Regions from separate parts of the Mesorhizobium delmotii genome, predicted to be linked through region 1. Evidence: predicted binding sites of a transcription regulator. Region 1 holds the regulator's gene; each other region holds the start of a gene.
What was found. The regulator PhoB, encoded in region 1, activates phosphate uptake and scavenging genes when phosphate is short. The targets are predictions, from matches to a motif close to TGTCATNNANCTGTCAT.
Positions count from the first base shown of each region.

Region 1 (2,268 bases):
GAACAACGCCGGCTGGACACGCTGACCATGTCGCGCGACGAGCTGATCGACGAATGTGTCGCCATCGTGCGGCGCCGGATCGAAGACCCCGACCTCGACGTCCAAAGCGTCGCCCGCATCGCGCTGGCGATCCAGGGCATCACCGATTCGCATGCGCGCGCCATGTTGTGGTCGCCGATCACGCCGCAGACTAACATCGCCTTCGCCGACATTCTGGAACGCGAGTTCGGCATCCCGGCCATCATGGAGAACGACTGCAACATGATGGCCGTGGCGCTGCGCTGGCGCGAGCCGGATCGCTACCGCGACGATTTCATCGCCATCCTGCTCTCGCACGGCATCGGTATGGGGCTGGTGCTGAAGGGCGAACTGTTCACCGGCACCCATTCCTCGGGCGGCGAATTCGGCCACATGATTCATCGGCCGGGCGGCGCGCTTTGTCGCTGCGGGCGGCGCGGCTGCGTCGAGGCCTATGCCGGCAACTACGCCATCTGGCGCAACGCAAGGCAATTGAGCGAGAACGCAGAGCCGGTCGCCGATGTCAGCGACGCCGAGATGCGGGCACTGGCGGCCCGGGCGCGCCAGGCGGACGGACCGGAGCGCGAAGCCTACCGCAAGGCCGGCGAAGCGCTCGGCTTCGGGCTCGGCAGCCTGTTCGCGCTGATCGATCCGGCGCCGGTCGCCATGGTCGGCGCCAACGCTGCCGCCTTCGACCTGATCGAGCCGGCCCTGCGCGAGGCCATCGCCCAGACCGCCGGCGGCCATCATTCGGGTTCGATTTCCTTCGACACCGAGACGAACGAGCTGCCGCTGATCCGCGAAGGCTGCGCCTTGCGGGCGCTGAGCTTCGTCGACCAGGAGATTTTCGCGCCGGGCATACAAGGGAAGTCCGGCATGATCAGGAAGCACGTGGCCTGACTCCGAAAGGCAAGGAACAACGGCGGATTGCAACTTGGGGATGTGTTGAGATTCAGGTCAGGCCGCGCCGGCTCGAAGACGGGCGCGAGCCGACCAGACTGCGTGAGTTCCGAGAACCGGAACGGAGCGTACTTTTGGGTACGTACCGGAATCGCAGGAAATCGCCGGTCGCAGGCCGGCATCACCTGAATATCAGCTAGTCTTCCCTGATCGCATAGCCCGCGCCGCGGATGGTGCGGATGACATCGGGCATGCGACCATTGTTGACCGCCTTGCGCAACCGTCCGACATGGACGTCCACCGTGCGCTCGTCGATGTAGATCGTCTCGCCCCAGACATTGTCTAGCAACTGGCTGCGCGAGAAGACCCGACCCGGGTGCCGCATCATGAATTCGAGCAGCCGGAACTCGGTTGGCCCGAGCCGGATCTCGCTCTTCTTGCGATAGACCCTGTGCGATTCGCGATCGAGCATGATGTCGCCGACCTTCAGCACGCTGGACAGCACTTCGGGCTTGGCGCGGCGCAGCAGCGCCTTGATCCTGGCCATGAATTCCGGTGTCGAGAACGGCTTGACCAGGTAGTCGTCGGCCCCTGTCGAGAGGCCGCGCACCCGGTCGCTCTCCTCGCCGCGTGCGGTCAGCATGATGATCGGCAGCCGCTCGGTTTCGGGGCGCATCCGAAGGCGTCGGCAAAGCTCGATGCCGGAAACCGCCGGCACCATCCAGTCGAGCACCAGAAGATCGGGCACGTTTTCCTGCAGCCGGATTTCGGCCTCGTCGCCGCGCGTCACCACCTCGACCTGATAGCCTTCGGATTCCAGATTGTAGCGGAGGAGGACGCCCAGCGGCTCTTCGTCCTCCACCACCATGATGCGTGGCGCGATCATCGACCGGTCACCCCCGTCATGTCGCCGGCGCCGACATCGTCGTTTCGTCGAGCTTCGGGCGATCCGCCGGCAATTGCTGCCCGGTCACGACATAGTAGGCGTTTTCGGCGATGTTGGTGACGTGATCGCCGATACGCTCGAGATTCTTGGCGCAGAACAGAAGATGCGTGCAGGCGGTGATGTTGCGCGGATCCTCCATCATGTAGGTCAGGAGTTCGCGAAAAACCGCCGTATATTTCACGTCGATCTTCTGGTCGTCGGCGCGCAGTTCTTTCAACGCGCCGGCATTGCGCGACACATAGTGCTCGACCACGCCGCGGAGCTGCACAAGAACGAGATCCGCCATCGCGTCGATACCGTGCGAGAGATTACGCGGCGTGGCGCTCTGCCCGACTGCGCTGACCCGCTTGGCTATGTTCTTGGCCAGGTCGCCGATGCGCTCGAGATCGCCGGCCATGCGGATT
Region 1 is NZ_FUIG01000043.1:143,311-145,578, reverse strand. Features, by position in the region: gene BQ8482_RS26205 (ROK family protein) at 1-918, shown strand, start outside; gene phoB (phosphate regulon transcriptional regulator PhoB) at 1,115-1,804, opposite strand; gene phoU (phosphate signaling complex protein PhoU) at 1,821-2,268, opposite strand, start outside.

Region 2 (2,268 bases), on a different contig from region 1:
TCCGCCGATGACCAGCGAACTGATGGCCGGCCGGCCGAGCAGCCAGGCAAGCGCCACCTGCGCCGCCGACACGCCATGGTTGTTGCCGATATTGGCAAGCACGTCGACGATCCGCCATAGCCGCTCCTCATCACGGATCGGCGGTTCAGACCAGCCGCTGAGCTGGCGGGCGGTGGCCTGGTCGCGGTTGTATTTGCCGGACAGCAGTCCACCGGCGAGCGGGCTCCACACCAGCACGCCAAGCCCCTGGTCGACCGAGATCGGCAGCAGTTCATATTCGGCTTCGCGCGCTTCCAGCGTGTAGTGGATCTGCTGGGTGACGAAGCGCGGCTGGTGCTGGCGGTCGCTGATCCCCAGCGCCTTCATCACTTGCCAGCCGGAATAGTTGGAACAGCCGACATAGCGGACCTTGCCCTGGCTGACGAGCGTATCGAGCGCGGCGATGGTCTCCTCGAGCGGCGTCGTGCCGTCCCATTCGTGCAGGAAATAGATGTCGATGACGTCGGTCCTGAGGCGCTTCAGGCTCTTCTCGCACTCGCGGATCAGATGGTAGCGCGACAGCCCTTCGTCGTTGGGACCGTCGCCGATCCGCATGCGCGCCTTGGAGGCGATCAGTACATCGCGCTTGCGCTTGCCGCCGAGCGCTTCGCCGATGATCTCTTCCGAAAGCCCATTCGAATAGACATTGGCGGTGTCGATGAGATTGATGCCGGCATCGATGCAGAGGTCGATCATCCGGCGCGCCTCGTCGAGATCGGTCTTGCCGACCGCCGAAAATGCGCCGGCGCCACCGAAGGTCATGGTACCCATGGTAAGCGTCGAAACCTTCAGTCCGGAACGGCCGAGAGTGCGGTATTCCATATCAGATCCTCGCAATTGCGTTGAGAAGGGCTGCTTCGAAGGCTGCCCGAAGGAACGTGGCATTTGTAGGACAATTTGAGCCGCTTGTCGCCCATGCCAAGGGGGGCGGATTGATCGCATCTCACGGATTTGGGCGCACCGGCGCACAGGCCGGCTGAAATAAAACCGTCATTGCCGGCCTGTATGCAAGTCGGCTCAAGGTGTTCGATCTTGGCTGGCAGGCCGGACGCCGACAGGGCGTGCACGCGGAGCAGCATAAATGACCGAAGCAAAACAGAATTCTCCTGCCAAGGACTGGCTGGAAGCGGAGCTAGGCGACATGCTCGACGAGGACTACGAGTTGGAAATGTCGGAACCGGCGCTGTCGCTGGAAATCGCCAAAATCTACAAGAACGCGCATCCGCCCTCGATGGATCGCCTCCAATATTTTCGCGACCTGATCACGCTGCAATCCGAATTGATCAAGCTGCAGTCCTGGGTGGCTTACACCAGGAAGAAGCTGGTGGTGGTTTTCGAGGGCCGCGACTCGGCCGGCAAGGGCGGCGTCATCAAGCGCATCACCCAGCGGCTCAATCCGCGCATCTGCCGCGTCGTCGCCTTGCCGGCGCCGACCGAGCGCGAGAAGTCGCAATGGTATTTCCAGCGCTACGTCCCGCATCTGCCGGCAGGCGGCGAGATCGTGCTGTTCGACCGCTCCTGGTACAACCGCTCCGGTGTCGAGCGTGTAATGGGCTTCGCTGAGCGGGACCAGGTCGAGGAGTTCTTTCGCGACGTGCCGGAGTTCGAGCGCATGCTGGTCCGCTCCGGCATCACCCTGGTCAAATACTGGTTCTCCATCACCGACGAGGAGCAGCAGATGCGCTTTCAGATGCGCATCCATGATCCGATGAAGCAGTGGAAGCTGTCGCCGATGGACCTGCAGTCGCGCGTGCGCTGGGAGCAGTACACCAAGGCCAAGGAAGAGACCTTCGCCCGCACCAACATTCCCGAAGCCCCCTGGTTCATCGTCGAGGGCAACGACAAGAAGCGGGCACGGCTGAACTGCATCGATCATCTTCTCAAGCAGATGCCTTACGAGGAAGTCCCGCACGAGGAAATCATACTGCCGGAGCGCGTCTTCAATCCCGAATATGAGCGCCAGGTGCTGCCGCGCGAACTGTACGTGCCTGAGAAGTATTGAGGCCAGAGTTCTCGCCAGAAGCGCACTGCCGCGCCTGAGAACGCCCCCTCATCCGGCCCTTCGGGCCACCTTCTCCCCGCTGGGGAGAAGAGGCTGGCGCCAGCGCTGGCGATCTCCTCTCCCCCCGGGGAGAGGTCGGATTGCCCCGAATTGCTCTTCGCAATTCGGTTGGCAATCCGGGTGAGGGGGCTGCTTTATCATCACAGCACTACGCGCGCTCGATGATG
Region 2 is NZ_FUIG01000018.1:56,413-58,680, reverse strand. Features, by position in the region: gene BQ8482_RS10460 (aldo/keto reductase) at 1-861, opposite strand, end outside; gene ppk2 (polyphosphate kinase 2) at 1,121-2,041, shown strand; gene BQ8482_RS10445 (dihydrofolate reductase family protein) at 2,250-2,268, opposite strand, start outside.
Region 2: ppk2 (polyphosphate kinase 2) is a predicted target of PhoB. The motif match lies at 1,017-1,033, and genes of this name have one in related genera.

Region 3 (2,268 bases), on a different contig from region 1:
ACCGTCTTGCCGGCAATCTTGACTGTTGCCGTGGTATGGCGCGGTCCTGTGGCGACGCCCCTGACGCGCGCGCCGGTGGCGAGACTGATGTCCGGCTGCTCGGCAAGGCGCGCCATCAGCGCGTCTTGCAGGTCAGCCCGATGAGCGACGAGATAGGGCGCCTGCCAGCGCCTTTCGGCTGCTTCGCCAAGCGGCACCCGCGCCAGCTCGCGCAGCGTGGCCGCCTCCTTGAGCACGACCGCCTCCGGCCGTACCGCCGCCGGCAACAGCCGGTCGAGCACGCCGAGCTGGCGAAGGATGCGCGTCGCGTTGGGTGAGAGCTGGATGCCGGCGCCGGCCGCTTCGAGGCGCGGCGCCTGTTCGAACAGCCGCACCAGATAGCCGCGCTCGGAAAACGCCAGCGCCGCAGTCAGTCCAGCGACGCCGGCTCCGGCGATAACCAGCTGCCGGGACCGGGTGTCGTCCATGGGGATGGCGTGCGCGTCAGGCGGCCTGGTCGATATAGAGGCATCCCGCAGGCTGCGTTTCCGTCGTCTTCAGCTTTGGCGAATAGCGATAAAGCGTCGAGCAATAGGGGCAGACCTTTTCATTGTCGTCGCCCATGTCGAGAAACACATGCGGATGGTCGAAAGGTGGGTTGGCGCCGGTGCACATGAATTCCTTGACGCCGATGTCGATCGCCGCATAGCCCGCATCGTTCTGGAAATGGGGAATGGAACCGCCTGCCATCGTCGTCTCCTTTATTTGCCGCATGACCCCGGATCATGCGCAAAATCAAAATTCCACCGCGACCTTTGCGCGTCCAAAGGACGCGCCGCGCTGTACCTGGATTGCATCTGGATCATAAGCAGTCTCTTTGCAAGATCGATGAAATCAAACTGTCGTAAAAGCCTGTCACAGGATAAGCTAAGCCGGTTAAGGCATGGTCCGAAAACCGAATTCGGTTTCGCTGGGGATCATGCGTAGCTTAAGTGGTGGGAGCGTCCTTTGCGCGTCCGCAAAGACGCGCCACGCTGTGGCCAGCGGGTGCGAAACGAGCAGGAACCATGAACGAACTAAAGCCGGTGCAGAGCGAATTCACCACTGTCGAGGTGGCGAGCCCAGAGGGCGGCAACCCGGACCGCTTCGTCAACCGCGAGTTTTCCTGGCTGCAATTCAACCGCCGCGTCCTCGAGGAATCGCTGAACGCCAATCATCCGCTGCTCGAGCGGGTCCGCTTCCTGTCGATTTCGGCCGCCAATCTCGACGAGTTCTTCATGGTCCGTGTGGCCGGTCTCGCCGGCCAGGTTCGCGAAGGTATCACGCTGAAGAGCCCGGACGGCCGCACCCCCGAACAACAGCTGGAACAGTTGCTGCGCGAGGTGGAGCGCCTGCAGGAGGACCAGCAGAAGAGCCTTTCCGCGCTGATGCTGCTGCTCGACAAGGAAGGCATCGAGAGCATCAGCCGCGATGCGCTGACCAAGGACGAGAAGACCTGGCTCGAGGATCATTTCCAGGAGCAGGTGTTTCCGGTGCTCACACCGCTTTCGATCGACCCGGCGCATCCGTTCCCATTCATTCCCAATCTCGGCTTCTCGATGGCCCTGCAACTGCGCCATCGCAGGAATGGCGAAGAGATGAGCGCGCTGTTGCGTCTGCCGGTGGCGCTGAAGCGCTTCATCCGCTTGCCTGACCGCAAGCGTCATGTCCGCTTCATTCCGCTGGAAGAGGCGGTCGGTCTCTATATCGGCAAGCTGTTCCCCGGCTACGAAGTCAAGGGCTCCGGCACGTTCCGCATCATCCGCGACAGTGACATCGAGGTCGAGGAGGAGTCCGAGGATCTCGTGCGCCTGTTCGAGACGGCGCTGAAGCGCCGCCGCCGCGGCTCGGTCATCCGCATCGAATTCGATAAGCTGATGCCGGCCGAACTGCGCGAGTTCGTCGCCGGCGAGCTTGGCGTCTCGTCGAGCCGCATCAGCGTGCTCACCGGTCCCCTGGCGCTCAGCCAGATTTCCGAGATCGTCGCCATCGCCCGCGACGATCTCAAGTTCACGCCCTATAATCCGCGCTTTCCCGAGCGCATCCGAGAGCACGGCGGTGACTGTTTCGCCGCCATCCGCGAGAAGGACATCATCGTTCATCACCCCTACGAGTCCTTCGACGTGGTGGTGCAGTTCCTGCGCCAGGCGATGGCCGACCCGGAAGTGGTGGCGATCAAGCAGACACTCTATCGCACCTCGAACGACAGCCCGATCGTGCGCGCTTTGGTCGACGCGGCGGAGGCCGGCA
Region 3 is NZ_FUIG01000051.1:20,522-22,789, reverse strand. Features, by position in the region: gene BQ8482_RS30065 (FAD-dependent monooxygenase) at 1-467, opposite strand, end outside; gene BQ8482_RS30060 (zinc-finger domain-containing protein) at 484-729, opposite strand; gene BQ8482_RS30055 (RNA degradosome polyphosphate kinase) at 1,047-2,268, shown strand, end outside.
Region 3: BQ8482_RS30055 (RNA degradosome polyphosphate kinase) is a predicted target of PhoB. The motif match lies at 869-885, and genes of this name have one in related genera.